2 regions of the Chryseobacterium phocaeense genome follow, and region 1 is predicted to be linked to the other one. Evidence: riboswitches for the same ligand, from Rfam matches in the RefSeq annotation. Region 1 holds a riboswitch; the other holds the start of a gene.
What was found. A riboswitch is a leader RNA that binds a small molecule or an ion and turns the genes downstream of it on or off. The one in region 1 is predicted to bind thiamine pyrophosphate.
Positions count from the first base shown of each region.

Region 2: linked by a shared signal. The riboswitch ahead of thiS (sulfur carrier protein ThiS) and the one ahead of thiM (hydroxyethylthiazole kinase) in region 1 are both predicted to bind thiamine pyrophosphate.

Region 1 covers NZ_LT827015.1:319,580-335,633, reverse strand. Annotated here, with positions in the region: gene fahA (fumarylacetoacetase) at 1-271, shown strand, start outside; gene B7E04_RS08395 (GxxExxY protein) at 304-711, shown strand; gene B7E04_RS08390 (flavin reductase family protein) at 775-1,599, shown strand; gene B7E04_RS08385 (alpha/beta hydrolase family protein) at 2,035-2,877, opposite strand; gene B7E04_RS08380 (HipA family kinase) at 3,023-3,796, shown strand; gene B7E04_RS08375 (DUF3037 domain-containing protein) at 3,783-4,166, shown strand; gene B7E04_RS08370 (alpha/beta hydrolase) at 4,190-5,209, shown strand; gene B7E04_RS08365 (carbon starvation CstA family protein) at 5,408-7,249, shown strand; TPP riboswitch at 7,304-7,396, shown strand; gene thiM (hydroxyethylthiazole kinase) at 7,456-8,253, shown strand; gene thiE (thiamine phosphate synthase) at 8,250-8,885, shown strand; gene thiD (bifunctional hydroxymethylpyrimidine kinase/phosphomethylpyrimidine kinase) at 8,882-9,715, shown strand; gene tenA (thiaminase II) at 9,702-10,352, shown strand; gene B7E04_RS08340 (TonB-dependent receptor plug domain-containing protein) at 10,654-13,380, opposite strand; gene B7E04_RS08335 (ATP-dependent helicase) at 13,786-16,054, opposite strand, start outside.
Region 2 covers NZ_LT827014.1:117,374-133,427, reverse strand. Annotated here, with positions in the region: gene ccoN (cytochrome-c oxidase, cbb3-type subunit I) at 1-1,908, opposite strand, end outside; gene ccoS (cbb3-type cytochrome oxidase assembly protein CcoS) at 1,914-2,141, opposite strand; gene B7E04_RS02060 (heavy metal translocating P-type ATPase) at 2,251-4,629, opposite strand; gene B7E04_RS02055 (Crp/Fnr family transcriptional regulator) at 4,719-5,432, shown strand; gene panB (3-methyl-2-oxobutanoate hydroxymethyltransferase) at 5,496-6,311, shown strand; gene B7E04_RS02045 (hypothetical protein) at 6,315-6,635, shown strand; gene B7E04_RS02040 (RluA family pseudouridine synthase) at 6,639-7,316, shown strand; gene B7E04_RS02035 (Ig-like domain-containing protein) at 7,569-9,629, shown strand; TPP riboswitch at 9,723-9,820, shown strand; gene thiS (sulfur carrier protein ThiS) at 9,880-10,086, shown strand; gene thiC (phosphomethylpyrimidine synthase ThiC) at 10,112-11,923, shown strand; gene B7E04_RS02020 (thiamine phosphate synthase) at 11,920-12,522, shown strand; gene thiE (thiamine phosphate synthase) at 12,572-13,186, shown strand; gene B7E04_RS02010 (thiazole synthase) at 13,183-13,959, shown strand; gene thiH (2-iminoacetate synthase ThiH) at 13,975-15,093, shown strand; gene B7E04_RS02000 (HesA/MoeB/ThiF family protein) at 15,194-15,904, shown strand.

The DNA of each region.
Region 1 (16,054 bases):
CCAGCAGTTAGCCCATCATACCGTAAACGGCTGTAATGTGGAGGTTGGCGATATGTATGCCAGCGGAACCATTTCAGGTAGTGATCCAAAATCTTTCGGATCTATGCTGGAATTAACCTGGAGAGGGCAAAATCCGCTACAGCTAAGCAACGGCCAGGAAAGAAAGTTCATTGAAGATAATGATACCGTTACGATGAAAGCCTGGGCAGAAAAAGACGGAGTAAGAGTAGGCTTTGGTGAAGTTTCCGGAAAAATTATTCCAACGGTTTAATATCTTTAACCACAAAAGTCACAAAAGATTTTATGATTACACAGTCATATTTAACTGATCTGACATATAAGATAAACGGCGCCTGCATAGAAGTTCACAAAATTCTAGGCGCCGGTTTGTTGGAAAGTGTGTATCATAAATGTCTGGAAGAAGAATTCAGGTTAAGAAATATAAATTTTAAATCAGAACTGAAAGTTCCTGTGTTTTACAAAGGCAAAGAAATAAAGTGCGACTTTTTTTGTGACTTTCTTGTTGAAGATTTAATTGTTGTTGAATTAAAAGCAGTCGTTGAATTTAATGATATTCATCGTTCCCAAATTTTAAATTATATTAATTTAATGAAGAAACCCAAAGGAATCTTAGTCAATTTTAACGTAAAAAATCTGTATCATGGAGGACAGGAAACTTTTGTAAACAAATACTACAACATGCTTTTTTGAACTTAAAAAACAGCTATTCTTACTTAATAAGCTTTTGTGACTTTTGTGGTTAATTAATAAACAATGAAAACAGTAATCCCCTCCGAATTATCCCCCGTACAGCTTCAGACCATTATGCAGACCGCTGTATCACCACGCCCTATTGCACTTGCTTCAACGGTAGATAAAAACGGAACCATCAATTTATCGCCGTTCAGTTTTTTTAATATGTTCAGTACCGTTCCTCCGATATTGATTTTTTCACCATCGAGGAGAGTCCGTGACAATACCACCAAACATACGCTGGAAAATGTTCTGGAAGTTCCTGAGGTAGTGATCGGGACGGTAAATTTTCCAATTGTCCAGCAGATTTCTCTGGCTTCCACAGAATATGAAACCGGTGTGAATGAGTTTATTAAATCCGGCCTTACCATGAAAGATGCAGATCTGGTACAGCCTAAACTCATTGCAGAGTGCCCGGTGAATTTTGAATGTAAAGTTTTAGAGGTGAAATCCCTTGGGGATCAGGGTGGTGCCGGAAATCTTGTGATCTGTGAAGTGCAGAAAATCCATATCAGGGAAGAATATCTGAATGAAACCGGAAATCTGGATCAGCAAAAACTGGATATGGTAGCCCGCTTGGGAAGCAACTGGTATTCCAGAAGCAATGAGAACAGCCTTTTTGAAGTTCCGAAACCTTTGGTAACAAAAGGAATCGGGTTTGATCTTCTTCCGGATTCCATCAAATACAGCAAAGTATTTACAGGAAATGATCTGGGAATGCTCGCCAACGTTGAAATACTTCCCGCAGGTGATTTTCATGCTGATGAAAACATCCACCTGGATGCACAAAAACTATTACTTGAAAGCAGGATTGAAGAGGCCTGGACATTTCTGACAATAAAATAATTGTACAAATAAAAATAAAACCCGGTCTAATTACAGACTGGGTTTGTTATTTTTAAAATTTCCGCTGTAATTTTTCAATAAACGCTTCATCAAAATCAACTTGTTGATTTCCTCTTTGCCTTCTTAAAATACACAAATCATAATCCTTTGCGTTTAAAAAATTATCATCGTTGGAAATCGCAAGGCCGCAAGATTTTTCCTACCCGAGTGTTATAAGGCGCAAGGATTTTATCTCCGATAAAATTTCACATGGTCATTGCGAACATTAAGGAATAGCTGAAAATCTTCGATTTTCTTGCGCCTTAAATCTAACGTTTAGAAATTGGCCTTGCGTCTTTGCGCTTATCCAACTCATAATTTCTCCTCGCGCAGATTGTGCAGATCATGCAGCTTTTTTTAATAGTCAATCTACTCCTTTATTGATTTCTTATCATCTTAAACCATATTTTTCCTGATAAAATCAATACATTTTTCAGTAACCGTATTCAGGTGGTGCGGAAGTTCCTTCTCTGTCCACGGCTCCTTTGATCCGAAAGTATGATCCGCATTGTCAACCAGGAACAATTCTGAATTGGGATTAAGGATATGAAGATGCTCGGCATTTTTTACACTTACGCTTTCATCATGGGTTCCGTGGACAATCAGTACATAAGCCTTGGCCATTTCCGTCGCCCGCTCTACATCAAAACGATGAATATCCTTTTCAAAATCTTCGTAAAACTGATAATAGTGAGGCATTTCCTGTTTTGTACGGCCATTCAGCACATAATATACGCCTTCTTCTTTCCAGTTTGCGAGCGCCATATCTCTCGGAAATCGTTCTAAAGTATCAACACTGGCCAGTGTAATCAGTCCATTGATCCTTTCATCTTCATAGGTCTTGATAATGGAAATTCCTCCTCCCCTGCTATGGCCGATCAGAATGATTTTCTGGTCGTCCACATGAGGATCTTTTACAAAATGATCAATCACAACGCCAAGGTCTGAAAGCTCTTTGGAGTAATTATTATTCCCAAAAGCTTCCAGGTCCCCGAATTGATGGGGATCTTCAACAGTGGTTCCGTTATGGGAAAAATTAAATTTAACAAAGAAAAAGCCTGCAGCAGCCATCTTTTCAGCCATCAGGTTCCAGGCGCCCCAATCTTTATAGCCTTTGTAGCCATGAACAAAAATGACCAGCGGCAATTTTTCACTTGTATCCGGATAACAGGCATCGGCCAGAAAATCGCGGGTTTCCGGATTTTTCAGTTGTATATTAATCTTTTTTATTAATTCCATATAATTTTTTTAATATGATCTTAAACAGCAGTTGAATCTGATATTTTCACCTTATCGAAATATATAAAAAAATATCTACCCTAAAAAGTTATTCTTATACACAGAATTGATTTAATAGTTATAAAATTTACCTTATTTTTGTGGCATGCTGGATTTAAGAACCGTAACCGTCATGCGTTATATCCTTCCCTTAAGAGAAGGAGGCTCTCTTCCTGCTTTGGCAGAAGCTGATGATGATTTTAAATATGTGCTGAAATTCCGGGGTGCCGGCCATGGGGTAAAGATGCTGATCTCTGAACTTCTGGGCGGTAAGATTACCGAGGCTTTAGGGCTTAAAATTCCGGAACTGGTTCTCGTGAATCTGGATGTTGATTTCGGAAGAGCAGAAGCTGATGAGGAAATTCAGGATCTTTTGAAATTCTCAGAAGGGCTGAATCTGGGGCTGCACTACCTTTCAGGCTCTATCACGTATGACCCCGGCGTAACAGTAGATCCGCTCCTGGCTTCAAAAATCGTCTGGCTGGATGCGTTTATCACCAACATCGACCGTACTTTTAAAAATACCAATCTTCTGATGTGGCATAAGGAACTTTGGGTGATCGATAACGGGGCATCCTTTTACTTCCACCATTCATGGCAGAATTTTGATGCTGCAGCGAAAACCCCATTCAAATATGTAAAAGATCATGTCCTGCTTCCGAAAGCTAAAATGCTGAACGAGGCAGATCAATTTGCCCATACCGTACTGAATGACAATTTATTCAGAGAAATCGTCAACTTAATTCCGGAGGACTGGCTCCATTGGAATGATGCCGATGAGACCCCAGAAGAGATCCGAGAGATCTATTTTCAGTTTTTGAAAACGAGATTAGAAAATTCCCAAATATTTGTAAATGAAGCCCAGAATGCTAGAAAATAAAATATACGAATACGCGGTTATCCGCTTGGTACCGAAAGTTGAAAGAGAAGAATTCTTCAATATCGGTCTTGTGATGTTTTCCAAAAAAGAGAAATTCATCCGCATGGAATTTCACTTGTGTCCTGATAAATTCAAACTGATGGACAGTAAAATGGATTTTGAAGATGTTCTGCAGAATCTCGAAAGCTTCCAGAAAATCGCCAACGGTGACAAAGACGGAGGCCCGGTTGCCCTGATGGATATCCCCGAACGTTTCCGCTGGCTGACAGCTGTAAGAAGCTCTTCTGTTCAGACTTCACGACCTCATCCGGGAAAAACCCAGGATCTGGAAAAGACCTTTGGTAAACTTTTTGAGGAGTTAGTGGTATAACACTACACCACAAAAAGTATCTTATGAAATTATCAACGAACATATCAGTCTACAGGTTTTTTATAAACCTGTTTTTTGTTTTCGCCTTAGCCTCATTCAGTTTAAGCAATGCACAAAACCAACTGGAGACTGCTCCAAAGAAAAGCAGCCTTCTACCCGAAATCTCAACGGTTTCTGAAGAGGTCATCTACAAAACCAACACAATAGGAAATCCACTGGCGCTGGATATTTACATTCCTAAAAATGTGGAGACCGAAAAAATTCCGGTGGTCATCTATGTACACGGAGGTGCCTGGGTAAAAGGAGATAAAATGATTCCGGAAGGCAGCTATATTGAAACATTTATCTCTAAACTTCTGGAAAAAAAATACGCTGTAGTAAGCATTGACTATACCCTTCTGAATGACAGTACCCATTTTCCACTTCCTTTGGAGGACACCAAAGATGCAGTAAGGTGGGTAAGAAAAAATGCAGCACAGTATCATTTTGATCCTGATAATATCGGGTTCTTCGGAGCTTCTTCAGGTGCACACCTCTCTATGCTTGCCGCTTATACACCGGATACCGAATTTCCGGGAAATCCTGAGCTTGCCAATTATTCAGCGAAAGTAAATTATGTGGTAGATCATTATGGCCCGGCGGATATGAATCAGTTATTGCACACAAGGCTGGGAAAAGTTCCTGTCTTCTTTTTCGGACTGGCAGCTAAAAAAATTGTGGATCTCAGGACAGACCTTGTTCGGGGATTGTCCGGTTACGATATTAAAAAAGATAAAACTAAGGTTGTAGAATATTTCAAGACCATTTCTCCGGTTACTTATGTTGCAGCAGGCGTTCCCACTCTGATTGTCCAGGGAAATAAGGATAAAATAATGCCGATGAAGCAATCTAAGAAACTCCATCGGAAGCTGAAAAGAAATAATATTCAAACCAGTCTGATCATCGTTGAAGATGGTATTCATGGTTTCAAAACAACAGATAAAGTATACATGGACCAGCTTATTGGTCAGATGGTGGATTTTATCGTTTCTCAAAGGAAATAGCAATATACAAGTCCCTGCAAAACAAGTCAATAAATAACTAAAAATCAGGAAACTAAAATACGCACCTGTATAAAATTGCTAAATTGATATACATTTCATCAATTTTTATGTCTAAAATAATTAACTTGGCTTTTGTTTAAATTATTCTTAACAAAACATCCGATATTTTTAATTATTCACGCTTAAAAAACCGATGATATGGATTTTCTAAATAACACCAATGCCCTTACCCTGATCTTTGTATCCCTACTGATCTTTGCGATCGCGTATCGTTTTTACGGGATTTTTATTGCTAATAGAGTATTAAGGCTTAATGATAAAAATACTACACCGGCCGTAGAATTTGCTGATGGTAAAGACTATGTAGCCACCAATAAAAATGTTCTTTTCGGCCACCACTTTGCCGCTATAGCCGCTGCCGGACCTCTGGTAGGGCCTGTGCTGGCAGCTCAGTTCGGTTATTTACCGGGTGCTTTATGGATCCTGATCGGCTGTGTGCTCGGCGGGGGTGTACATGATATGGTTGTCTTATTTGCTTCTGTAAGGCATAAAGGTCAGAGTCTTGCTACCATTGCCTCTAAAGAAATAGGAAAAACCACCGGAACTGTTGCCGGGTTTGCCATTCTGTTTATCCTCATTCTTACATTGGCCGGTCTGTCACTGGCCTGCATCAATGCGATGCATGAAGCTTCATGGTCTCTTTTCACCGTAGTCATTACAATGCCCATTGCAGTAATTATGGGCTTGATTATGAGATACCGAAAAAACAGCGTCCTTTTTGCCAGCATCCTGGGCGGTATTCTTTTAGTGGCCGGAATTATCGGCGGACACAGCCTGATGCAGAACGAAACCATGAACAATCTTTTTACATGGGACATTAAAACCATTTCCATCGCAATACCGTTATATGGTTTTCTGGCTTCCGTACTTCCGGTATGGCTTCTATTAGTGCCGAGAGACTACCTTTCAACGTATCTTAAAATAGGAACCATCATCATGCTTGCTGTAGGGGTTATTGTGATCCACCCTACCATTCAGATGCCGGCCCTTACGGAGTTTGTGAACGGTGGCGGGCCTGTTATCGGGGGACCTGTGCTTCCTTTTATTTTCATTGTGATCGCATGTGGTGCTATTTCCGGTTTCCATGCCGTGATTGCAACGGGAACAACCCCTAAGATGCTTAACAAAGAAAAAGAAATCCTTTTTGTAGGCTACGGAGCAATGCTGGTGGAAGGTTTTGTGGCTTTAATGGCCCTGATTGCGGCCTGTACTCTAATGCCTGGAGATTATTTTGCGATCAATACCCCAAAAGAATCCTATGATGCTTTTCTGGCCGCCCATCCTTCCCTTCATGGGGTAGACATTGATTATTATTCACAAAAAATAGGCATCGAACTTCACGGAAGAACTGGTGGAGCGGTGTCTCTGGCCGTTGGAATGGCTCATATTTTCAATAAAATCCCGTATATGGACCAGCTGACTGCGTATTGGTATAATTTCGCGATCATGTTCGAAGCGGTATTTATTCTTACTGCTATTGATGCGGGAACAAGAGTGGGTCGTTTCTTTTTACAGGAAATGCTGGGTTCCGTGATCCCGAAATTCAATGATAAGAACTGGATTCCGGGAATTATTATCAGCAGCCTCCTGTTTACTTTTGCCTGGGGATATCTGGTGTTTACAGGAAATGTAAGCAGCATCTGGCCGTTATTCGGGATCAGTAACCAGCTCCTCGCAGCCTGTGGACTGATCGTATGTACAACGATGCTGATCCGGATGAACAGGGGAAAATATGCATTATGCTCGGCAATTCCGGGAGTTTTTATGGCCGGAATTACGTTCTGGGCAGGCTATATTCAGGTTACCGCAATCTATCTTCCCAAAGAGCAGTATTTATTGGCGGCTTTAGCAGTAACAGCCATAGTCCTGATGCTGATTGTTTTCTTTGGAGCTTTTATCAAATGGTATCAGCTTCTGAAAATCAAAACCACAGTGACGGATTATTACGGGGAGCCTGTTAAAGAGCTTGTAGAAAGATAGAAACCTATAAATGTTTTGTGAATCTTTGCCTGCTCTGATAATTTTTATACATTTGTTTTGCTTTAGGGGTATTCTGAAAAGAATTGAGAGAGTCCCTTTGAACCTGATACGGCTTACACCGACGTAGGAAAAAGCAAAATTACATTGTTGACAGTGTACTTTTTGTTTGGATTTTTCCTGAAGCTATTTTTATTTAAATGATAACAATGGAAAAAATTCTTTGGGAACTGGTACAGCTCGTCAGACAACAATCTCCTCTGGTTCATAACATTACCAATTATGTAGTGATGAACAATACGGCCAATGCCCTTCTGGCTGCAGGAGCCTCACCTATCATGGCGCACGCAAAATCTGAAATTCAGGAAATGATCGGCATTGCCCATTCAGTGGTTGTTAATATTGGTACCCTTGATGAATACTGGTCGGAATCTATGGTCATGGCAGCTGAAACTGCCCATTCTACTGGAAAACCCTGGGTTTTGGATCCTGTGGGAGCCGGAGCCACTTCATTCAGGGATCAGGTTTTAAATCAACTGCTGCAATACCAGCCCACCGTCATCAGAGGCAATGCTTCAGAAATTATCGCATTAGTCAAAGCCAATACCACCGTTACAAAAGGAGTAGACAGCACTGCACAAAGTAACGAAGCTGTAGACGCAGCGCGCAGTCTTGTGGAACAGTACAAAACAATTGTCTGCATTTCCGGCGAGACCGATATTATTTTAGCAGATCAAAAGGAAATTTTTATCAGAAACGGACATCCGCTGATGACAAGAGTAACCGGTCTTGGATGTTCTGCGACGGCTTTAACCGGTGCATTTATAGGAATTACAGAAGATAAAGTATCTGCTGTAGCTGCTGCCATGGCTTTAATAGGTATTGCCGGTGAGCTGGCCGCAGAAGAAAGTAAGGGACCTGGAAGCCTTCAGGTCAATCTGATTGACCGCTTATATACAATGACTGAGCAGGAATTTTTCAACCGCTTAAAAATAGAGTTGAAATGACTTTACATCCTTTTCCTTATCAGCTCTATCTGGTGATTTCTGAAGCCGACTGCAAGGGAAGAAATTTTCTGCACGTTGCCGAGCAGGCCATTCTTGGCGGAGTGGATGTCATTCAGCTCAGGGAAAAAAATACGGATACTGCTTCTTTTCTTACAAAAGCCAGGCAGCTGAAAGAAATCACAGATCAATATTCAGTTCCCATCATCATCAACGATAATATATCAGTTGCGGAACAGGTAAACGCTGCCGGTATCCATGTGGGCAATAGTGATGCCGCTCCTGTTGATCTCAGACAGCAGCTTATTTTCCGTGAAAAAATTATCGGCTACTCTATTGAATACCTGTCCCAGCTCGACAATGAACAGACGGCGGTTTCCGATTATCTTGGAATAAGTCCCGTATTCAGAACCGATACGAAAACAGATACCATAACTGAATGGGGACTTGATGGGATTGCAACCATCAGAAAGCTTACGGAAAAGCCTTTAGTTGCTATCGGCAATATTCATCACGGGAATGCCAGAGAGGTGATTAACGCCGGTGCAGATTGCATCGCTGTAGTTTCTGCGATCTGTAATGCTGCTGATCCTCAAAAGGCAGCCTATGAACTAAAAAATAAAATTTTAAAATGAAAAAATACAGATATCCGTCAGTACTCACCATTGCAGGATTCGACGGAAGCGGTGGCGCAGGGATCCAGGCTGATATAAAAACGGCTTCTGCCCTTGGATGTTTTTCAACTTCGGTATTAACGGCGCTACCGGTACAGAATACGCAGGGAGTACGGAAAATTTATCCAATTCCTGTAGAAGCTGTAGCCGATCAGATTGAAGCGATTCTGGATGATATTTTTCCCGATGCTATAAAAATCGGGATGGTTCATACCCCACAGCTTGTTGAAACCATTGTATCAACATTGGGAAAATATAAAAAAATCCCGATTGTTTTTGATCCTGTCATGGTTGCGACCAGCGGCCACCGGCTGATTGAGGAAGATACGATAATTGCCATCACAGAAAAGCTTTTCCCGATTGCCGATGTCATTACCCCAAATATGGACGAGGCCTCTATTTTAGCAAAAATGAAAGTAGAAACCCTGGAAGACCTTTACACTGCAGGAAAAGAAATAAAAAAGCTGGGCTGTAAAAGCATACTTCTTAAAGGCGGACACCAGGAAACCTCAACCATTACTTCTTTATTTCATGATGAGCATGGGAATGACCATTCTTTTGAAACTGTAAAATTTAATACAAATAATACCCATGGTTCAGGCTGCACGCTTTCTTCTGCCATTGCAGCTTATCTGGCCCGGGGTAAAACTTTATATGAATCTGTTGCTCTTGGACAGGATTACGTCTATCAAGCCATAGAAAACGGTAAAGATGTACAAACCGGTCTTGGAAACGGTCCGCTGAATCACTTTTTCAATCCTCAAAAACTTATTAAAAATGAAATGGTCTGAATACACCTGGAAAGCTATAGAACAAAGTTATGAGTCCATCCTGGACATGCCCTTTATCAAAGAATTATCAGAAGGAACTTTACCTGGGGATAAATTCCGATTTTATATGGCCCAGGATTCTTTATATCTTGAACATTTCGGGAGAACTTTATCCCTGATCGCTTCAAAAATCCAGAATCTTCCCGATGTACTGGCCTTTATGCGCTTTGCTGAAAACGCGATTGTAGTGGAAAATGCTCTGCATGAATCCTATTTCGTTGATTTTGGAGTAACGGATAAAGGCGTTTTGCAACCTGCATGCCATCACTATATTCATTTCCTGAGAAGCACCGCCGCTTTTGAATCAGTAGAAATTGCCGTGGCAGCAGTCCTGCCCTGTTTCTGGATTTACAGAGAAGTTGGTGACTATATTTACAAACATCAGAATTCTGTTAATAATCCTTATCAAAAGTGGATTGAAACGTATGGCGGGGATGAGTTTTCCGCTGCTGTAGACCAGGCCATTGCGATCTGTAACCGGTTAGCCGAAAACAGTACAGAGGAAAACAGGAAAAAGATGACGGAAGCTTTTATCATGTCTTCGAGGATGGAATTCCATTTCTGGGAGGCAGCGTATGAACTTAAAACCTGGAAATAGTAAAAAAATAAAAGCGGATTCAAGGTAGAATCCGCTTTTTAATATAGTTTTTATTGAAACTTTTTAGTTTAAAAGCAACACAATATCTTTTGTCCTATGCATATTAAACTTTTTTGGTAAACGCAAGGGCGCAAAGTTTTTACAGTGCGACTGTGGTTAAGGCGCAAGAAAATCAAAGATTTTCAGCAAGGTTGAATGGATAGATTTTAACGGTTCTCAATTTTATCGGAGATAAAATCTTTGCGCCTTGACCACATAATATTAGAATATCTTGCGTCTTTGCGATGTTCCAACTTATCATTTAAAAATTAAAATTAAGCCTTGTGAACACATACCTCCCGTTCTGCCCAAACTGGGAAGTAGAGCGGGAATAAATAAACTGGTCATTGTTGGTAGAGGCCGTCAGGTTTTTATCCGGATAGATATCAAACAGGTTGTTGACTCCCAGAGTAAACCCGACATTTTTTGTAAACTGATAAGCCAGAGAAAGATCTGTAATGATCTTGTCCCCGATCTGCTGATGCTCGTTGAATTCTGTAATTCCATCACCGTTGGCATCAATAATATCCGCACCCGTCACCTTTCCGAAATAGGTATTTCTCAGATAAACGCTTGCATTTTTCCAGGAAAGCGTATGGGATAAGCTTGCTTTTACTCTTGGAACGGCCTCTTCAAGATACACTCTCGACTTTTCTGAAAAATAGATCTTTTCAAGATTAGGAGACTGAAGCAGTCCTGAGGAATGGACATCCCCCACTTTTCTGGTCTCACTGATATTGGCCGCAAAACTATTTTCCAGCTTTAACCCGGAAAATCTGGCATTATGAGAGATCACTAGATCTATCCCTTTTGTTTCAGTATCAATGGCATTGGTAAAAAACTGTGCGGCATTTACGTTCTGGTCATCAAAGGCAATTTGCGCTCCGGCGGGTACATCAGCCCTTAAGAACTGGTCTGTAAGAATAATCCTGTTGTTGATTTTTGTAAAATAACCGTCTGCCGTGAAAGTCAGTCCTGTAGAAGGAATCCTGTAGGTAAATCCAACGCTTGCCGATTTAGAGGTTTCCTGTTTCAGTTTTGGCATCCCGAGCTGTTCTGCGATCTTTGAATCATTGCTGAATGTTCCTACCTCCAGCAGCTGACTGTTGGTAAACAGTGTAGAAGTCACATTGTAATAGATCTGGTGAATGGAAGGTGCCCTGAATCCGGTAGAGCCGGCTAATCTTATATTAAAATCAGGAGCCACTTTAATCCTTGACGCCAACTTATAATTAAATGTTGATCCAAAATCTGAATAATTCTCATACCTCGCTGCAGCATCTACCAGTAACCAGTTGGTGAAATTAAATTCCACATCCGCATAAGCTGCCACTGCCTGTCTGTTCTTATCAATTGCGTTGACCGGTTTAAATCCCCCGAACACCTGAGAACCTCCCGGAAGTGCGTTTCCAAAGAAATCAGTAGCTCTCGGGCTGGTATTATTCCAGACATTTCCTGCCGCATCGTAAGTTGTATAGGACGCTTCATCACCTTGGGTTATTTTAAAGTTTTCATACCGGTGCTCGGCTCCGAAGGCTACATTAATTCCACTCCAGACGTCATATTTTTTGGAAAAATCAAGGTTGATGGTGTTCTGGGAAAACCTTAGGCCCCCAGCATCAAATTCATCGGGAGAAGCAAACCGCAACGATGTATTTCCTGTGTTCCTTATATTATAGGTAAATGAATTCTGTCCGAATGTATTGCTCAAATCAATATGCCATCCTTCCCAATTTCCTTTAATTCCCGCTGAAAGCGACAAATCCTGAATATCCGTCCCGATCTGAGGCAGATATCCGTCTGAATACAGCCCTGTAAAGGTCCGGCTCTGATTCGGTTTCCTGTAAAACCCTCCCGAACTTCCATGCCTGAAACTGTAGCCGCCAAACGAATAAACTTTCCAGTCATCATTCAAAGGAACCTCAATATTGGCGAAAAGCTGGTGGTTGTTCAGTTTCGATTGACCCACCTGCATATTGAAATCTTTCCGATCCAGTCCTCTGTAGGCCAGTTCCTGGTCTGTAAAATCTCCTTTTAGCAGGCCTTGAAGTGCAGTGATGGTATTGGCATTTTGAATCTTATTTTGAAGATCCTGGGAAAAATAATTGACACCCTGGGCATATTGATGAATATAATTGATTAGCTGCTGGGAATTCGGGACGTTATTGATATTGGTAAACAATGAAGACAGATTGACTCCATCGTTCAGGGCACGTCTTTCAATAGCATTGTACGCATTATAGATGGCTCCGCTTTCAGCTCCGGCCCGGGAAGTCGGGTTTCTGAACTGTGAGGACCACGTAATATTATAAAAACCGCCTTTGCTACCTATTTTATTACCATAGTTAAGGTCAACCTGAATATTCTGTCCGTCGAAATTTCCGGTATGGTCATTGGCTGCTGGGGTTAAATTTCCTCCGTAACTTACCTGCCCGGTCAGTTTTCCGGTATCTCTTTTCAATTCAAGGTTGATCACTCCGGCAATAGCATCCGATCCGTATTGAGCTGAAGCCCCGTCACGCAGCACTTCAATCCTGTTTAATGCAAATGAGGGAATAGAATTTAAATCCGTTCCTACGGTTCCTCTTCCCGGTGTACCATTCACATTGACCAGCGCTGAAGTATGTCTTCTCTTTCCATTCACCAACACCAGAACCTGATCCGGGCCCAAACCTCTCAGCTGAGCAGGATCCAGGTGATCCGTACCATCCGAATTGGTCTGGATAGTAGACGTGAACGAGGGAGCCACCGCATTTAAAATCTGCCCGATGCTTGACTGCGGAAGCACCACGGATGTTTCTTTTATATTGAAGACATCCACGGGAACCGGACTGTCTGTTTTTGATCTCGCGCCGCCTCTGGACCCCAGTACAACCACTTCTTCCACGGTATTGGTCTTTACACTGTCCTTTGGTTTCTCCTGCCCGAAAGCATAAGTTCCGAGGAAAAACAGTACGGAAGCAGATACAATAGTATTTTTATTTTTCATACCCTTCAATTTATAGTTTATGTTTTTTTGAAGTGGCAAATGTAAAACAAAATTATTAGTCTACAAAAAAAGTAGACTTTTGTTTTATAAAAGGACATAATAGTTTTCTTCTATCCTGGGATAAACTAATAGCTGAAATTACTTTATCGCAATGACAAACAAAAGTGATGAAAAGCATACCTTTCAAAAGAAAAACAAAGCCGCTTCGCTTATTTTTGAAATACAAACAAACCGGACGGGATTGTTTTACTTTTAATAAGTTTACGCCTTTGTTTAACTTTAAATACCATTAAGAAAATAAATTCTTTGTTTTTCTTTGCGATTAAAAAAATCCAATAAAAAAACGGAATCCATCGGAATCCGTTTTGAATTTTCACTGTCAGTTTGCTGCTGAAAAAATAACCGCTATATTTTTGTAAGCTTGGCGTATTTTAAGATCAGGTTTTTCTCCCCTTCATGAACGAAGATCACTTTTGCTTTGATGTTCTGTGGATCCGTTCCATCCAGGAAAGAAACTTCCCCGATTCCGAAACGGTCATGTCTTACTTTATCTCCCACTTCGATATCCTGAGAAGAAGCACCGCTTGGATTGATAATTTTTGCAGTACTCACCGGTTTCAGTTTTCTGGCCTCCGGTGCCGGTTTGGAGCTCTCTCCTCTTTCTATGGTTTTCTTTTCCACTTTTTTAAATGAGCGCTGCTCGGAAGGATGATCATCAAAAATATTGGATTTGATTCCCGCATTATTGATGAATCTTTTTTCCAGGGCAGGATTTAAGAATTCAATGTACTCCTCATCTATTTCGCTCAGGAACCTTGAAGGTTCAGCATCGGTAATTTTCCCCCATTGGAAACGGGAAACCGCATAAGAGAAAAACACTTTCTTTTCCGCTCTTGTAAGGGCCACATAAAATAAACGTCTCTCTTCTTCCAGGTCTTCTCTGGTGGCAGAGCTCATAAAACTCGGAAACAGGTTTTCTTCAAGCCCCACAAGATGAACTACAGGAAATTCCAACCCTTTAGAAAGGTGAATGGTCATCAGAGAAACCATATCTTCATCCGTATTCTTATCCTGGGTATCTGCAGAAAGGGCAATATTCTCCAGGAAATTCGGAAGGCTCGGGTCTCCGTCTTCCAGCTGCATCTGCTCTTCGATGAACCCCTGCATGGAGTTCATTAATTCCTGTACGTTTTCCACACGGGAAATCCCTTCCGGCGTCTGGTCGTCCTTTAAGAATTTGATCAGTCCGCTGCGTTTGGCCACTTCCATCGCCACACTGTACGCTGTATCTGTTTTCAGCAGCACCTGAAAAGCTTTGATCATGGACCAGAAGTCATTCAGTTTGTTGAGAACACCATTGTTCAGCCCTAACTGAGGAGCATACATCGGCAGGTTATCCAGTACTTTTGAAACAGAAATGTTTTGTGCATCTGCAAAAACAATCAGTTTGTTCTGTGTGGTATCGCCAATTCCTCTTGCCGGATAATTGATAATTCTCATCAGCGCTTCAGAATCATTTTCATTGACCAAAAGACGCAGATAAGCAATGAGGTCTTTTACCTCCTTTCTCTGATAGAAAGAAAGTCCCCCGTAGACCTTGTATGGGATATTTTTACGTCTCAGCGCATCTTCAAATGCCCTGGTCTGCGAGTTTGTCCTGTATAAAATTGCGAAATCGCTGTATTTTCTCTGATCTGTATTTCTGAGTTCCCAGATATTTCCGGCTACGAAATTCGCTTCATCCGCATCGGAAAGGGAACGGTATATTTTGATCTTATCTCCCTCTTCATTATCACTGAATACGTTCTTTTTAAACTGCTGCAGGTTTTTTGCAATAACAACGTTCGCAGCGTTTACGATATTCTGTGTGGAACGGTAATTCTGTTCCAGGGAAACAGTTAGGGCATCAGGATAATCTTTTTTAAAGTTCAGGATGTTATAAATATTGGCACCACGGAAGGAATAAATGGACTGGGCATCATCCCCTACTACGCATATATTCTCGAATTTTGAAGCGAGTGCCTTTACAATAAGGTACTGGGAATGGTTCGTATCCTGGTACTCATCCACCATGATGTATCTGAACCTGTCCTGGTATTTGGCCAATACTTCCGGAAAACGGGTCAGCAGTTCGTTGGTTTTCAGCAGGAGATCATCAAAATCCATCGCGCCGTTTTTGAAGCATTCCTCCACATATTTCTGGTAGATCTTCCCGATGAATTTCATATTCGCTTTTTCATCGGCCTCCATCAGCTCCGGATTGTTAAAATACGCTTTTACCGTGATCAGGTTGTTTTTGTAGGTAGAAATTCTGGCCTGAACTTTTTTAGGTTTATAAAGATCGGCATCAATATTCATATCCTTAATTACTTTTCTGATGACATTCAGGGCATCCTGCTGGTCGTAGATCGTAAAATTGGAAGGATATCCAAGATAATGGCCTTCAATTCTCAGGATTCTTGCAAAAACCGAGTGAAAAGTTCCCATCCATAAGCTTCTTGCATTGCTGTCTCCCACTACTTTCGCGATACGTTCCTTCATTTCACGCGCCGCTTTGTTTGTAAAGGTTAATGCCAGGATATTGAAAGGATCCACTCCGTTGTGGATCAGGTGGGCAATACGCATGGTAAGCACACGTGTTTTTCCGGAACCGGCACCTGCCAGAACCATCAGA
Region 2 (16,054 bases), on a different contig from region 1:
CTTATAATGCCATGAACTTGGGTTTTTACCACCTTCTCTGTGTAAATCCGGTCCTGTTCTCTTGGAACCCCATAAGAATGGTCGGTCATACACAAATTCTCCTGCTTTGGAATACTGTCCGTTTTTACCGTTGAATCTCGTGATCTCATCCCTGAACGGTCTGATCATCTGAGAGTGGCACGCATTACATCCTTCACGGATATAAAGATCTCTACCTTCCAGTTCAAGTGGTGAATATGGTTTTACCGCTGAAATAGTCGGTACACTTTTCTTTAATGATAATGTCGGGATAATTTCAATAGAACTACCGATAGATATCGTGAAGAAAGACAGGATCCCTAACAATAACGGCATTCTTTCAAGCCATAAGTGAGTTCCTTCACCTTCTTTACGTTTGTTTCCGATGTTGGCCAATGCAGGCGCTTCAGCAGGAACTTCTTTCTGGAATGATCCTTTTCTTACCGTAGCAATTACGTTTACGATCATCAGGATAGATCCTGAAATATAGAATGCACCTCCTAAGAATCTCATTTTGAAGTAAGGAATGATCGCAGTTACCGTATCAAGCCAGTTTTTCCATAACAGAGTTCCGTCCGGGTTGAACTGTTTCCACATTAATCCCTGTGTGAATCCTGAAATATACATTGGTACTGCATAGAAAATAATTCCCAATGTACCTAACCAGAAATGCCAGTTAGCTAATTTTACAGACCAAAGTTTGGTTCTCCACATAATCGGTACCAGATAATAGATCACCCCGAATGCCATGAAACCATTCCATCCAAGAGCTCCTAAGTGAACGTGACCGATAACCCAGTCTGTAAAGTGACCAATTTTGTTGATGTTTTTAGTTGCCAGAAGCGGACCTTCAAAAGTCGCCATACCGTAACAGGTAACTGCTACTACGAAGAACTTAAGAATAGGGTTTTCCCTTACTTTATCCCACGCTCCTCTCAGCGTAAGAAGTCCGTTTAGCATTCCTCCCCAGGATGGTGCAATAAGCATGATAGAGAAACCTGTTCCCACAGCCTGCGCCCATGCAGGAAGAGCGGTATACTGAAGGTGGTGAGGACCAGCCCAGATATATACGAAAATTAATGACCAGAAGTGAATAATAGACAGTTTATAGGAAAATACCGGTCTGTCTGCTGCCTTCGGAAGGAAGTAATACATCAAACCAAGCACCGGAGTTGTCAATACGAATGCAACCGCATTGTGACCATACCACCATTGTACAATTGCATCTTTTACCCCTGCATACGCTGAATAAGATTTCCAGCCTGTGAAAGATAAAGGAACTTCAAGGTTATTGAAGATGTGAAGCATTGCCACCGCAATCCATGTTCCGATGTAGAACCAGATCGCTACATAGAGGTGTCTTACCCTTCTTTTTGCAATCGTCAGGAACATGTTGATCCCGAAAATAATCCATGAGAAAGCAATCAATATGTCGATCGGCCACTCGTGTTCAGCATATTCTTTTGAGGTATTGATCCCCATAAAGAACGTAACGAACGTAGCAACGATCATAAACTGCCAGGTCCAGAAATGTAACCATGACAAAGTATCACTGTACATTCTTGTTTTTAATAATCTCTGTAACGAGTAATAAATACCGGTATAAACGATATTACATACAAATGCAAAGATCACGGTATTGGTATGAAGCATTCTGATTCTACCAAAACCAAATGCACCATGAGTGTTTATTAACCCCTGAATATTGCCTGATGCAAGGCTATTGATGGTTGTATCATCTGTACCGAATAAAAATTCCGGCAATTCCGGGTAAAAAAGCATTAATGCCGCCGTAAGCCCGAACGTAAATCCTATAAGACCGAAAACTAAGGTCGCATAAAGGAACGCACGGACAATACTGTTGTCATAACTAAACTTTTGTGTTTCCATATCAACTATTCACTTTTTTCTTCAATTTTATTATTCTCTCCTATTTTTTTATCGTCTTTATCTTTGTCGCCGTTTTCCTCCTTTTCTTTGATTTCTCCATTATCAAAAAGGATTCTGACAGCCGGAGATTCATCATCTTCAAACTGTCCTTTTCGGGCATACACTATAAATACGACCAAGAAAATCGCAGCTAAAGAAACACTGCAGAGGATCATTAAATATAGAATATCCATTGGACAACAAAATTAACCTATTTTCGGGGTTCAAATTTAGTGAAAAATAATGACATTCATCACGAAATGCCGATTTCAGCTAATTTAAAATCAGTCTAAATAAGGGCCTCTACGCCTGTTTTTTGAAATATTTACGGCCTAAAATCCAGGTGGAAAGTGTAGTGAATGTAACTACTGTGATGGAACTGATTGGCATGATGATTGCTGCGAAGAGCGGGTGCATATGACCTGTAACTGCGTAACTTAAACCAACGATATTGTAGAGAAAACTGATTATGAATGTCATTTTTACAATGGTAATGGAGCCTTTGCAGACATTCAGGTAGTTGTCCAGGGTTACCACTTTATCCCCATTCATAATTACATCGGAAGAAGGTGTAAAACTGTTCGTATCATCAGCAATGGCGATCCCTACATTACTTTGTTTGAGAGCGCCTGCATCATTCAGTCCGTCGCCAAGCATAGCCACTTTCATGTGCTGATCCTGAAGGTTTTTGATGTAATTAAGCTTGTCTTCCGGGCTCTGGTTAAAGGCCAGTCCTTTGTAGTTCGGAATAAGCTCTTTAAGCTGGTTTTCTTCAGAAGAATTATCTCCGCTCAGGATGAATATTTTGTAATTGATAAGCTTGGTAAATAGTTCCTTTAATTTCGGGCGGTATTCATTTTTAAAGATGAATTTTCCTAAGAATTCTCCGTTTTTGCTGATGTAAACCGCTGTCTCTAGATTTTTCGGTTCCTGGTCATTGTAACGGGCAGAACCGATCTTATAGACACTTCCTCTTACGCTTGCCTCATATCCTTTTCCAGAGATTTCACGGAAGTTTTCTACCGGGAAATAACCATCATTAACCTCTATGAATTCATAAAGAGATTTGGAGAGCGGGTGATTGGAATTTTTTAATAAAGTCTTAATATTCAGTTGATCGGATTCGTTTATTTCAGCGCCTTCATATCGGATATTTGATTTTTTTCTGTGCGTAATGGTCCCTGTTTTATCAAAAACAATCGTATCCAGTTTTGCGATTTTCTCAATCGTCAAAGTATCTTTTACGTAAAACTTGTTACGGCCTAAGATCCTCATGATGTGCCCGAATGTAAACGGAGCAGATAAGGCCAGCGCACATGGACAGGCAATGATTAGAATCGCTGATATCACCTGGAACATAATATTCAGGTCAATAAATGCCCAATAGGTGCCGGCAACTGCCGCAATGCCTAAGATGATGAATGTGAAATACTTGCTGACGTTATTGGTGAGTGTGTCTAGCCCGGTCTCATGCTTTTTGAAAGCCTCCTTATTCCAAAGCTGGGTCAGGTAACTTTGGTCGACATCTTTGATCACTTCAAGCTCCAGTGAAGAACCAATTTGTTTTCCTCCGGCAAATATCTTGTCGCCAGGCTGTTTGCTGATGCTTTCGCTTTCTCCTGTGATAAAACTGTTGTCGATATTTCCTTGCCCGTTGATCAGAATGGCATCCACCGGAATAATTTCCTGATTTCTTACCAGAATCCGGTCACCCACTTTAATTTCAGAAAGAAGAATGTTATCCTGTTTCCCCTCAAAATCTACTTTGGTTACCGCAATAGGGTAGAATGATTTATAGTCCCTGTCGTAAGATAAGGCACTGTAAGTTCTTTTCTGGAAGATTTTCCCCATCAGCATAAAGAACAGCAGTCCGCAAAGGGTGTCAAAATATCCGGGGCCGTAATCGGTGACCACTTCGTAAATACTTCGTCCGAAGAGAACAAGAATTCCCAGAACAATAGGAACGTCAATGTTGACAATTTTGTTCTTTAAACCGTACCATGCAGATTTATAATAATCCGAAGCGGAATAAAATACAACCGGACATGCCAGCAGGAACATCAGGGTTCTGAAAAGGCCTTTGTAATGCTCCATCCAGTAATCTTCGCCGCCCACATATTCCGGGAAGGCAAGGAACATTCCGTTTCCGAACGCAAAGCCTGCAATCGCAAATTTGATCAGAAGAGATTTGTCCAAGTGATCAACATTTTTATCGGCAGTTTCCAGACTGATAACAGGTTTGTACCCAAGATTTGTAAGAAAGTTAGCTAGTTCGCTTAATTTGAGATCATTATGATTGAAGGAGATCTGTAAGGTCTTTCTGGTGAAATTAACCTGAGAGTAGTGGATGTGCTCATTCAGGGTATGCAGGCTTTCTAAAAGCCAGATGCATGACGAACAGTGAATTACAGGGATTTTGAATGTGACAAGGCTGGTGCTTCCTTCGGAGAAATCGGTGATTTTTTCAAAGATCTCCGGTGTATCAAGATATTCAAACTGTGAAGAGCCTTCCTCACTGGGACGGATTCCCGCTCTTTTGTTAAGCTCGTAGAAGTTAGTTAAATTATTGATATTCAGAATTTCGTATACAGACTTGCAGCCGTTGCAGCAGAAAGTCTTTTCATCAAACAAAATTCGCTCCTTTTCTATACCTTGACCACAATGAAAACAGTTCTCGCTCACCACCATAAAATATTGAACTACAAAATTATAACAATTTTTTTTGTTTATCGTGTTAAAAAGTTCTATTTTTGTGATAAATGTCATATAAAATGTCGCAGGAACAACAGATTGCAATTGAAGAGAGGTTCGCCAGAGTTTTTAATGATAAATCATTTAAGGAAAGACTTTCTAGCACTGATTTTGAAAAATATATTAACAGCAAGAAAAAATTAAGTTTTCAAAAGCATGACACCATTTTCGAGGACGGAGAAACACCAAAAGGAGTGTATGTTCTGGAAAAAGGTGCTGCCAAACTTTCCAAGTCCGGAGCTTTTGGAAAAGACCAGATCTTAAGATTTATCAAAGAAGGGGATATTATCGGCTATCGTTCATTACTTTGCGGGGAAAATTTCCAGGCAAAGGCTGAGGCTATGACGGACATTGAATGCATTTTCCTTCCGGCAGACGTTTTCATGTACCTTCTGGAAGTAGATCCGCAGCTTTCTTTTGCCATGCTTCAGAAGATTTCTTACGAATTGGGAGAATCATCCAATACCATCACATTCCTTGCCCAGAAAACAGTAAGAGAAAGACTTGCTGAAATCCTGATTCTTCTGGAACAGAAATTAGGTGTAGATCCTGAAGGATTTATTAAAATTTCGCTTACCCGGGAAGAGATTGCCAACATCATTGGTACCGCCACAGAAAGTGCCATCCGTTTGATCTCTGAATTCAAACAGGACTGTCTCATAGAAGTAGACGGGAGAAATATCAAAATCCTGAACCACGACAAACTGATGAAACTAGGTCACGTAGTTTTATAACAATCATACAAAAATTCAAGTCGGCGCAAGCCGACTTTTTAACTTTTAAAAAATAGATACATTATGTCTGTTCACTCTGAAATTAAAAAAGTTACCACAGAAACCTTGCGTAAAATGAAATTCGACAAGGAGAAAATAACAATGCTTACTGCCTATGATTATACCACGGCAAAAATGGTGGATGCAGGCGGAGTTGATGCCGTTTTGATCGGTGATTCCGCAGCCAATGTTATGGCTGGTTTTGAAACGACACTGCCTATCACTCTGGATCAGATGATCTATCATTCCCAGAGCGTAGTTAGGGGGACAGACAGAGCACTTGTGGTAGCGGATCTTCCTTTCGGGACCTATCAGAGTAATCCGGAAAAAGCCCTGGAGTCTGCAGTGAGAATGATGAAAGAAGGAGGGGTCCATGCCGTAAAAATTGAAGGAGGAAAAGAGATTTCAAAATCTATTAAAAAAATCATCAACGCGGGTATTCCGGTAATGGGACACCTGGGATTGACACCACAATCGATTTATAAATTCGGAACCTATAAAGTAAGAGCAAAAGATGAAGCGGAAGCAGAAAAATTAATTTCTGATGCCCAGCTTTTGGAAGAATTAGGATGTTTTGCGGTAGTTTTAGAGAAAATTCCTGCTGATCTGGCTAAAAAAGTATCCGAAAGCATTTCTATTCCTACGATTGGAATTGGCGCAGGCCCTGACTGTGACGGACAGGTTCTTGTATACCACGATATGGTTGGGATGAACAAAGGTTTCAGCCCAAAATTCCTGAGAAGATATCTTGATCTGTACACGGAGATTACCGGAGCGGTAGCCCAGTACGTAAAAGATGTGAAAAACGTGGAATTCCCTAACGAAAATGAAAGCTACTAATTGATGCAGAACCAACAATCTATTCAGGGTATTTTATCTATTGCGGCACTGGTTTGTCTCGCGGCCGGGTGGTTCAGTTTATTTTCTCCGGAAATCAATCAGTTGCTTTCCAGAAAGGTTTTTTATGTGCTGATCGGAGCTAGTTTTTTAGTACAGGCACCCACATTGCCTAATAAAAATTTCATGTATGCCATGTATGCGGCAGCTCTGGTCTGCATCGTAGGAGCATTTTTGCCGGAAGGTTCTAAACTTTCGATGATTAAAACCATTGGTCTTCTTGGAGGAATTATCATTTCGTTCACCAACAGGCCAAGACGTTCATAAAACATGGAAGAGCAGATTGTATATGAAGATAACCATCTTTTGGTCGTCAATAAAAAGGTAGGACAGCTTGTTCAGGGTGATAAAACCGGGGACGAATCTCTGCTGGAATCCATTAAGAATTTTATTAAAAAAAGAGATGCCAAACCGGGGAATGTTTTTCTCGGTCTGGTTCACCGTATAGACCGCCCGACTTCGGGTCTGGTGATTTATGCCAAGACTTCCAAAGCGCTTTCCCGACTTACGCAGATGGTGAAAAACAGGGAAGTTAAAAAAACATACTGGGCGGTTGTAGGAAAAGAAATGATCCCACAGAGCCAGAGGCTTGTTCATTATCTGAAAAAGAACGAAAAAAATAATAAGGCAATTGTGTTCCCGAAAGCAACAGAAGGAGCGAAAGAAGCTATTTTAACGTATCATGTGATCAAAACCCTGGATAATTATATGCTTCTTGAAATTGATCTGGAAACAGGAAGGCATCATCAGATCCGTGCCCAGTTGTCAAAGAGCGGCGTTCCTATAAAGGGTGATCTGAAGTATGGCGCTCCACGCTCCAATCCGGATGGAGGAATCAATCTTCATGCAAGAAAACTCGAATTTATTCATCCTGTTACTAAAGAAAATATTGAAATCATAGCCCAGGTACCGCAGAATGATGCAGTCTGGAGAGCTTGTGAAGAATAAGATTTCAGAAAATCTAAAACTCTATTATTAAGTTTTTAAATCAGAAAATATAGAAACCATCTCACTTTTGAGGTGGTTTTCTTGTTTGAACAGGGTTTTTAAAAAGAATATTTTGTATTTATTTCATGATTATAGGAAATAATTAATTTATTTTATTTGTATTTATTATAAATTTTTCGTTAAAATTTATTTTTTAATAAATTATTTGTAAAAATTCATAAATTGGTGGTAATCTAAATTCCCTATTCAATTATGAAACATTTTTACAAAATTTTCTCCGGCAACGGAAAGAAAAAGTATCTGCAGACCATTCTTGGTTTTGCAGTATTTGCCAGCGTCACTACTGCTCGGGGTCAGGTAAGTGCATATAGCTTTACCCAGGCCGCAGGAACCTACAATTCAATATCGGGAACGGTGCTGGGCGCAGCGACGGGTAATACTTCGGCAACAAACCTTAACAGCAATGTGTATCCGGTGACCCTTCCATTCGATTTTGTGTTTAACGGAACCGCGTACAATTCATTGAACGTATCCTCGAATGGGTTTGTAACTTTTGGTGCCACTACTCCAAGTACCACTACAACCACACCCATTTCAAGCACCACAGCTTATGATGGTGCCATTTCTGTCTTTGGCCGGGACATCAGCAGTGTCTTTGATGTAGGTGGGGCTACAGGTGATATCAGCTGGGAAACCACCGGTATTGCTCCCAACCGTGAAGCTGTAATCCAATGGAAAAATTTCAGACCTAACAGCAGCACTTCTACTACTGCGGCCTATGCTTTTTCATTCCAGATCCGTTTACACGAAACCTCGAATGCCATTCAGATGGTCTATAATAGCGGAGCTTATTTAGCGGGAAGTACCGCAGTTTCAGGCACTGCTCAGATAGGCCTGAGAGGGGCTGCAGCAACTGATTATAATACCCGTCTCAATGCCACAACCCTGGAGTTTGTAAATTCTACGCCAGGGATTGCAAACAGCAGTACGCAGGCCTTTAATACAACCAATGCCGTTCCGGGAATGCCAACAGCGGGATTAACCTATATCTGGACTCCACCTACATGTTATGCACCATCCGGACTTACCGGAGGTACAACAACCAATAACAGTGCTGCCATTTCCTGGACGGCATCGCCATCATCACCAGCCGGATACGATATTTACTACAGTACCATAAATACGCCTCCAGCCTCTTCCACGGCACCTACAACTCCTAATGTGCCCGGAACTTCAGCGTCAATAGGACCGCTGGCTCCTTCAACCTCATATTATGTTTGGATCAGATCCAATTGCGGAAGTGGAGATACCAGCATATGGTCTCTCCAGCCGGTGCAGGTGGTAACCCAATGCCTGCCTCCGTCAGTTTTAACATCTTCAGGAGCTACGGTTTGTCCTAATCAATCAGCAACACTTTCTGCCACAGCAGATGCCGGAGCAACTATCACCTGGTACGATGCTTCAACTGGAGGAAATGCAGTGGGAACCGGACCAAGCTTTACTACTCCTGTCTTAACCACTACAACCCCGTATTACGTAGCTGCTTCAACCGGAACAACATCTGCGACCGGACTGACTAATGCGACCTCTACATCAGGATATACTTTAGATGCAGGGCTGCTTTTTGATGTGTTTACTACAACTACCATTGACGGGGTCTATGTATACCCAATAGGTACCGGTGCAGGAACGGTAGAAATTGCCCTGCAGAATGGAAATGTATCTCCGGCTGTCACCTTACAAACGATTACCGTAAACCTGACAGGTTCTGCTGCTCCGTACGTGAAAACATATGTTCCTTTGAATTTCACTGTTCCGCCGGGAAGTAAGTATAAATTAATGATGCTGACCAGAGCCGGAGGGGTAAGCGGTCTGATAAGAGAATCCGGGAACAGCTGGGGCAGCTATCCGTTTACAGTTCCGGGAGCATTGTCTATCACTGATGGAAACCTGACAGCAAACTCACCTTCAACATCGTATTATTATTTCTACGACTGGCAGATCAGCAGCAAATGTGAAAGCGCTAGAACTACGGTTACGGCCACGGTAGATAATGGCTGTTTAAGTACTTCCGAAGTAGGAGCCAGAGAGAAGATGAAAATATATCCTAATCCATTTAAAGATATTATTACAATTACCGATATTGAAAAAGTAAAATCAATCCAGGTCTTTGACAGTGCAGGACGAATGATAAAAACAATTGACAAGCCGTCCACAGAGATCTATCTGGGAGATCTGAAATCCGGTCTGTACATTCTTTATTTAACGATGAAAGACGGAAGTCTGACTCATGTGAAAGCAATTAAAAAATAAAATATTAAAATAAAAATAAAAGCCCTGGGTTCAAAGCTCAGGGTTTTGTTTTGAAACTTAATTTTGCCCGGTCTGAAAAAATGTCTAACTTCGTCCCGACTTTAGGGGTGTCTGTAAACATACAGACTGAGACTTTACCCTTTGAACCTGATCTGGATTATACCAGCGTAGGGAAAAGCAGATGACTTTTGCTGTACATTCCATTGTACAATAAGAGCCATTCCTAAAGTGTATATAAAAACAATTAGGAATGGAACTTACAATCAACCACACCACGAAAACATTTGAAGTACTTCCCGGAAACCTGGAAGCCCTTTTGGCTGTTGAAATACCCGGAAAGAAAAAAGGGATTGCGGTAGCCCTCAACAACCGAATTATTCCCCTGTCCGCCTGGGCAGACACACTTCTTAAAGACAAAGACTCAGTTTTAATCATTACTGCCACTCAGGGCGGATAATACCCATTTAATACAACAAAAATTTATGGTTCATTCAATCACCTGTTCGCCATTTCCGAACGCACGAAAAATTTATATTGAAGGAAAAATTCATCCGGTCAGTGTAGCAATGCGTGAAATTCAACTAAGTCCCACAAAATTGACCAACGGAACTTTAGAAGATAATCCACCGGTAACCATTTATGATACCTCAGGGCCTTATACGGATGAAAATGCCTCCATCGATATCATGAAGGGACTTCCCAGAATCAGGGAACAATGGATATTGGGCAGAAAAGATGTGGATATTCTCGCAGGGATCACCTCCGAATACGGAAAAGCCCGTCTGGCGGATGCCCGTCTTGATGAACTGCGTTTTGCATACGATCACAAACCTAAAGTTGCTAAAGAAGATCATGAAATCACCCAGCTTTATTACGCGAAGCAAGGGATCATTACCCATGAAATGGAATATGTGGCGATCAGGGAAAACCAAAGGATCGAGCAGCTGGAAAAAGCTTCACCGGAAATGATTGTACAGCATCCCGGAAACAGTTTCGGAGCCAATACCCCTAAAAATAAGATCACCCCGGAATTTGTAAGGGATGAAATTGCAGCAGGAAGAGCAATCATTCCCAACAATATCAATCATCCAGAGAGTGAGCCGATGATCATCGGCCGTAATTTTCTCGTTAAAATCAATGCCAATATAGGAAACAGCGCCGTTTCATCCAGCATTGAAGAAGAGGTGGAAAAAGCAGTCTGGGCCTGCCGTTGGGGAGCAGATACCATCATGGACCTTTCCACCGGAAAAAATATTCACGAAACCAGGGAATGGATCATCAGAAACAGTCCGGTTCCTATTGGGACTGTTCCTATTTATCAGGCTCTGGAAAAAGTAAAAGGTGTTCCCGAAGATCTTACCTGGGAAGTATTTAAAGATACCCTGATTGAGCAGGCAGAACAGGGCGTATCTTACTTTACGATCCATGCCGGGGTTTTATTGAGATATATTCACCTTACAGCCAAAAGAGTAACAGGAATTGTTTCCAGAGGAGGTTCTATTATGGCTAAATGGTGTCTCTATCATCACAAAGAAAATTTTCTGTATACCCATTTTGAAGAGATTTGTGAGGTCATGAAAAAATATGATGTCGCTTTCTCACTGGGAGACGGTCTGCGTCCCGGATCCATTGCTGATGCCAATGATGCCGCCCAGTTTGCAGAACTTGAAACTTTGGGTGAGCTGACGAAAATTGCATGGAAACATAATGTACAGGTGATGATCGAGGGTCCGGGCCACGTTCCGATGCATATGATCAAGGAAAATATGGATAAGCAGCTGGAGGTATGTCATGAAGCGCCATTTTATACCTTAGGTCCTTTGACGACAGATATTGCACCGGGATATGACCATATCACTTCCGGAATCGGAGCTGCAATGATCGGATGGTTCGGATGTGCCATGCTATGTTATGTTACACCTAAGGAACATTTGGGGCTTCCGAACAAAGAAGATGTTAAGGTTGGGGTCATTACGTGCAAATTGGCTGCCCACGCCGCAGATCTGGCAAAAGGTCATCCGGGAGCACAATACAGGGATAATGCATTAAGTAAAGCCAGATTCGAATTCAGATGGGAAGACCAGTTCAACCTTTCACTGGATCCGGACACGGCCAGAGCCTATCACGATGAAACGCTGCCGGCAGAAGGAGCTAAAATTGCCCATTTCTGCTCCATGTGCGGACCAAAATTCTGTTCGATGAAAATCACCCAGGAAATCAGGCATTCCGCAGAGAAAGGAATGCTCGATAAATCCCAGGAATTTATTGAAAAAGGAAAAGAGATTTATATATGATCCTAGTGATCACACCCGAAAAAATAGTTCAGAACGAAACACGGATTATCAACGGGATGTTTTGTGAAGGACTGGATCTTTTGCATATCAGAAAACCAATGCTGAGCCGTGAAGAAATGGAAAATTTTCTTCTGCATATTGATGAAAGGTTTTATCCGCAGCTGGTACTGCACGGATATTATGATTTAGGAAAGGATTTTTCTATTTCCAGGTTCCATTTCAGGGAAGCTGACCGGAGCAACGGAATAGATCGGCCGTATAGAAGAAAATACATTATTTCAACTTCTGTTCATGACATTGAAACCTTTAATGCATTGGAGCAATGCTGGGAATATGCCTTCATAAGTCCCGTTTTTCCAAGTATCTCCAAAAAAGGATATGGTGAGGATTCAAATATATTGCAGGAGATGAGCAAGAGAACGAATGATCATGTACGATTAATTGCATTGGGAGGCATTAATGAAAAAAATATCTGTAATGTATTTGAAAGCGAAGCAGATGGTGCTGCCCTGCTGGGTGCGGTCTGGGAAAGTAAACAGCCTTTGGATACATTCAAAAAATGCAGACAGAATATCCTGAAAAAAAAGAATTATACATAAAGAAATTTTTTAAATGCCCTTCTTAATTGGGTTTTCATTCAGTTTAATCATGGAAAAATTACAATATATCTCTCAGGGACTGACCAAAACTGAGCAGGAATATAATATCAGGAAGGCTTTGGATCATGGCATACAATGGGTACAGGTACGCTGGAAAAACGCAGATGAAACTGAATTTTTCCGGCTCTGCGAAATTTCGAAGAAACTTTGTTCAGAGTATCAGGCGGTCTGCATTATTAATGACCATGTGGATATTGCAAAAGATATAGATGCAGGCGGGGTTCATTTGGGATTGAAAGATCTGTCCATAGATATTGCCCGGCATATTTTAGGTCAGAATAAAATCATTGGCGGAACAGCCAATACCATTTCAGATGTTCTTCAGAGGATGAATGAACCGTGTGATTATATCGGTTTGGGACCGTTAAGATTCACGGCAACAAAAGAGCAGCTGAGCCCGGTGTTAGGATTTGATGGCTACAGGAATATTGTGAAGCACTTAGAAGATAATTCAAGAGCTATCCCCAAAATATATGCCATCGGTGGGGTAGTGCTTCAGGATATTGAGCTTCTGCAGAAGATCGGAATATACGGTGTTGCGGTTTCAGGAGAGATCACGGGCCAGCCGCAAGTAATCAGTGAATTTAAAAAAGCAATGATATGAATAATCAGAAATTAATAATAGCAGACAGAATATTTAATTCAAGACTCTTCCTGGGAACCGGAAAATTCGGAAACCTGCAGGAAATGGCGGCTTCTGTCATCGCTTCAGGAACCGATATGGTAACCATGGCGCTGAAAAGAATAGATTCCGGAGCAGCAGAAGACGGGTTACTGGATTCATTAAAGGAAACCAATGTCCATCTTCTTCCCAATACTTCAGGAGCAAGAACAGCGAAAGAAGCGGTGTTGGCAGCGCAGCTGGCGAGAGAAGCCCTGGAAACCAACTGGGTGAAACTGGAGATCCATCCGGATCCGAAATACCTTCTCCCGGATCCCGTCGAAACCCTGTATGCCACAGAAGAGCTGGCTAAGCTTGGATTTATCGTCATGCCGTATATCCATGCCGATCCGGTCCTTTGCAAACGCCTTGAAGATGCCGGAACAGCTGTGGTCATGCCTTTGGGAGCACCAATTGGTACGAATAAAGGATTGAGAACACTGGATTTCCTGGAAATTATCATCAGCCAGAGTAACGTCCCGGTTGTTGTGGATGCGGGAATCGGGGCACCGTCAGATGCCGCAAAAGCAATGGAAATGGGGGCGGATGCTGTTCTTGTCAATACCGCAATAGCAGTCGCGCAAAATCCGGTGAATATGGCGCTGGCCTTTAAAGAAGGGGTGATTGCCGGAAGAAGAGCTTACGAATCAGGCTTGGGAGCTATAGCAGATCATGCCGAAGCTTCAAGCCCGCTGACCTCATTTCTGTTTGAATAATATTGAGTAAAAATAATGAACAACTTTAAAGATGTTTTTGAACACTATCAGTGGGATGAAATCAAAGAAAGGTTGCGGAAAGTGACGCATTCCGACGTTCAGAACAGCCTCCGGAAAAAAAATAAAACCTTGAATGACTTCCTGAATCTGCTTTCCCCGGCAGCAGCTGTGGAGCTGGAACTGATGGCCAAAATGACCCGCCAGCTGACCCAGAAACGGTTTGGAAAAACCATTCAGCTGTATGCGCCGATGTATCTGAGCAATGAGTGCCAGAATATCTGTACCTACTGCGGCTTCAGCCTTGATAATAACGTTCGGAGGAAAACCCTCTCCGATACAGAACTGATGATTGAGGCGTCCGTTTTAAAATCCATGGAGGTGAATCATGTGTTGCTGGTAAGCGGAGAAGCCAATAAAACGGTGGGGATTTCTTACTTTCTGAATGCTGTCCGTTTGTTAAGGCCTCATTTTGCCAATATTTCAATTGAAGTGCAGCCTCTGTCGGAAGAAGAATATTTGCAGCTGCATCACGCAGGTGTTTATTCTGTTCTGGTGTATCAGGAAACCTATCATCAGGAAGTGTATAAAGAATATCATCCCAAAGGAAAAAAATCAAATTTCCATTTCAGGATGGATACCCCGGACAGAATCGGGAGAGCCGGAATCCATAAAATAGGATTAGGGGTTTTGCTCGGACTGGAAGACTGGCGGGTAGACAGCTTTTTTAATGCCCTTCACATCGATTATCTTCAGAAACAATACTGGAAAAGCAGATTTTCAGTCTCATTTCCAAGGCTGAGACCGGCGGAAGGCATCATTGAGCCTAATTTCATCATGGAAGATAAAGACCTGCTCCAGCTGATCTGTGCCTACAGGATCTGGAATGAAGATCTGGAAATTTCAATATCCACAAGGGAAAACGAAAAATTCAGGGACCATATCATATCCCTTGGGGCTACGGCCATGAGTGCAGCTTCAAAAACAAATCCCGGAGGGTATGCGGTAGATGTTGAATCTCTGGAACAGTTCGAAACCAGTGATGAACGGACCATGGAAGAAGTGAAAACCAGCATCAGGAAAGCCGGTTATGATCCGGTGATGAAAGACTGGGACCCGGCATACAGCGGAATTTAAACCAATAAGAAGAATCAATAGATTTTTAAATCTTAAAGCAGAGCTCATCTTAATATTCTTAAACCCTTAAAAAATCTTAACGGTTCAAAATAATTATGAAATGAATAAAGAAGATACTTTTGCCAGATACAGCCGCCAGATTTTCATAGAAGAGATCGGCTTGGAAGGCCAGCGGAAAATTATAAATTCCAAAGTTCTTGTCATTGGGGCAGGAGGTTTGGGAAGTCCCGTTATTCAGTACCTTGCAGCAGCCGGGGTTGGAAACCTGGGAGTCGCCGATTTTGATGAGGTGGAAGTTCATAACCTGAACCGCCAGATTATTCACAACGAAAATACAGTCGGGATTTCAAAGATAAAGAGTGCACAGCTCTTTGTAAATACATTAAATCATCAGGTGAAATTTACAGGAATTGCTGAGAAAATTGATCCTTCTAATGCAGAAAAAATTCTTTCATCATACGATATTATTGTGGATGGATCTGATAATTTTACCACAAGATACCTGATTAATGATACCTGTGTCAAACTCGGAAAACCCTTAGTCTACGGAAGCATTTTAGGTTTTTCCGGACAAACAGCTGTTTTCAACCATAATGAAAGTAAAAATCTCAGAGATCTTTTCCCGGAACCGCCTGTTGATGAGTATATACCCGACTGCGACAGCCTGGGAGTTTTAGGAGCACTGCCAGGCATTGTAGGTAGCATGATGGCCATGCAGACCTTAAAAATCATAACGGATCTTCCGGTGAGCGTAAACCAGTTGACATTGGTAGATGTGATGAACTGGAGATTTCAGACGGTAGACTTTTGATGTAAATATCATTACGCTCGCAGATAAAGCAGATGTCAAAGATCTTTATTTGAAGGTTATAATATTCAATAGAAACGGGCTTTAGCCCGTTTTACTGTTTAAAATACAGTCCAATTAGCTTTAGCCAAAACTTATTGTGTATCAAAAAAA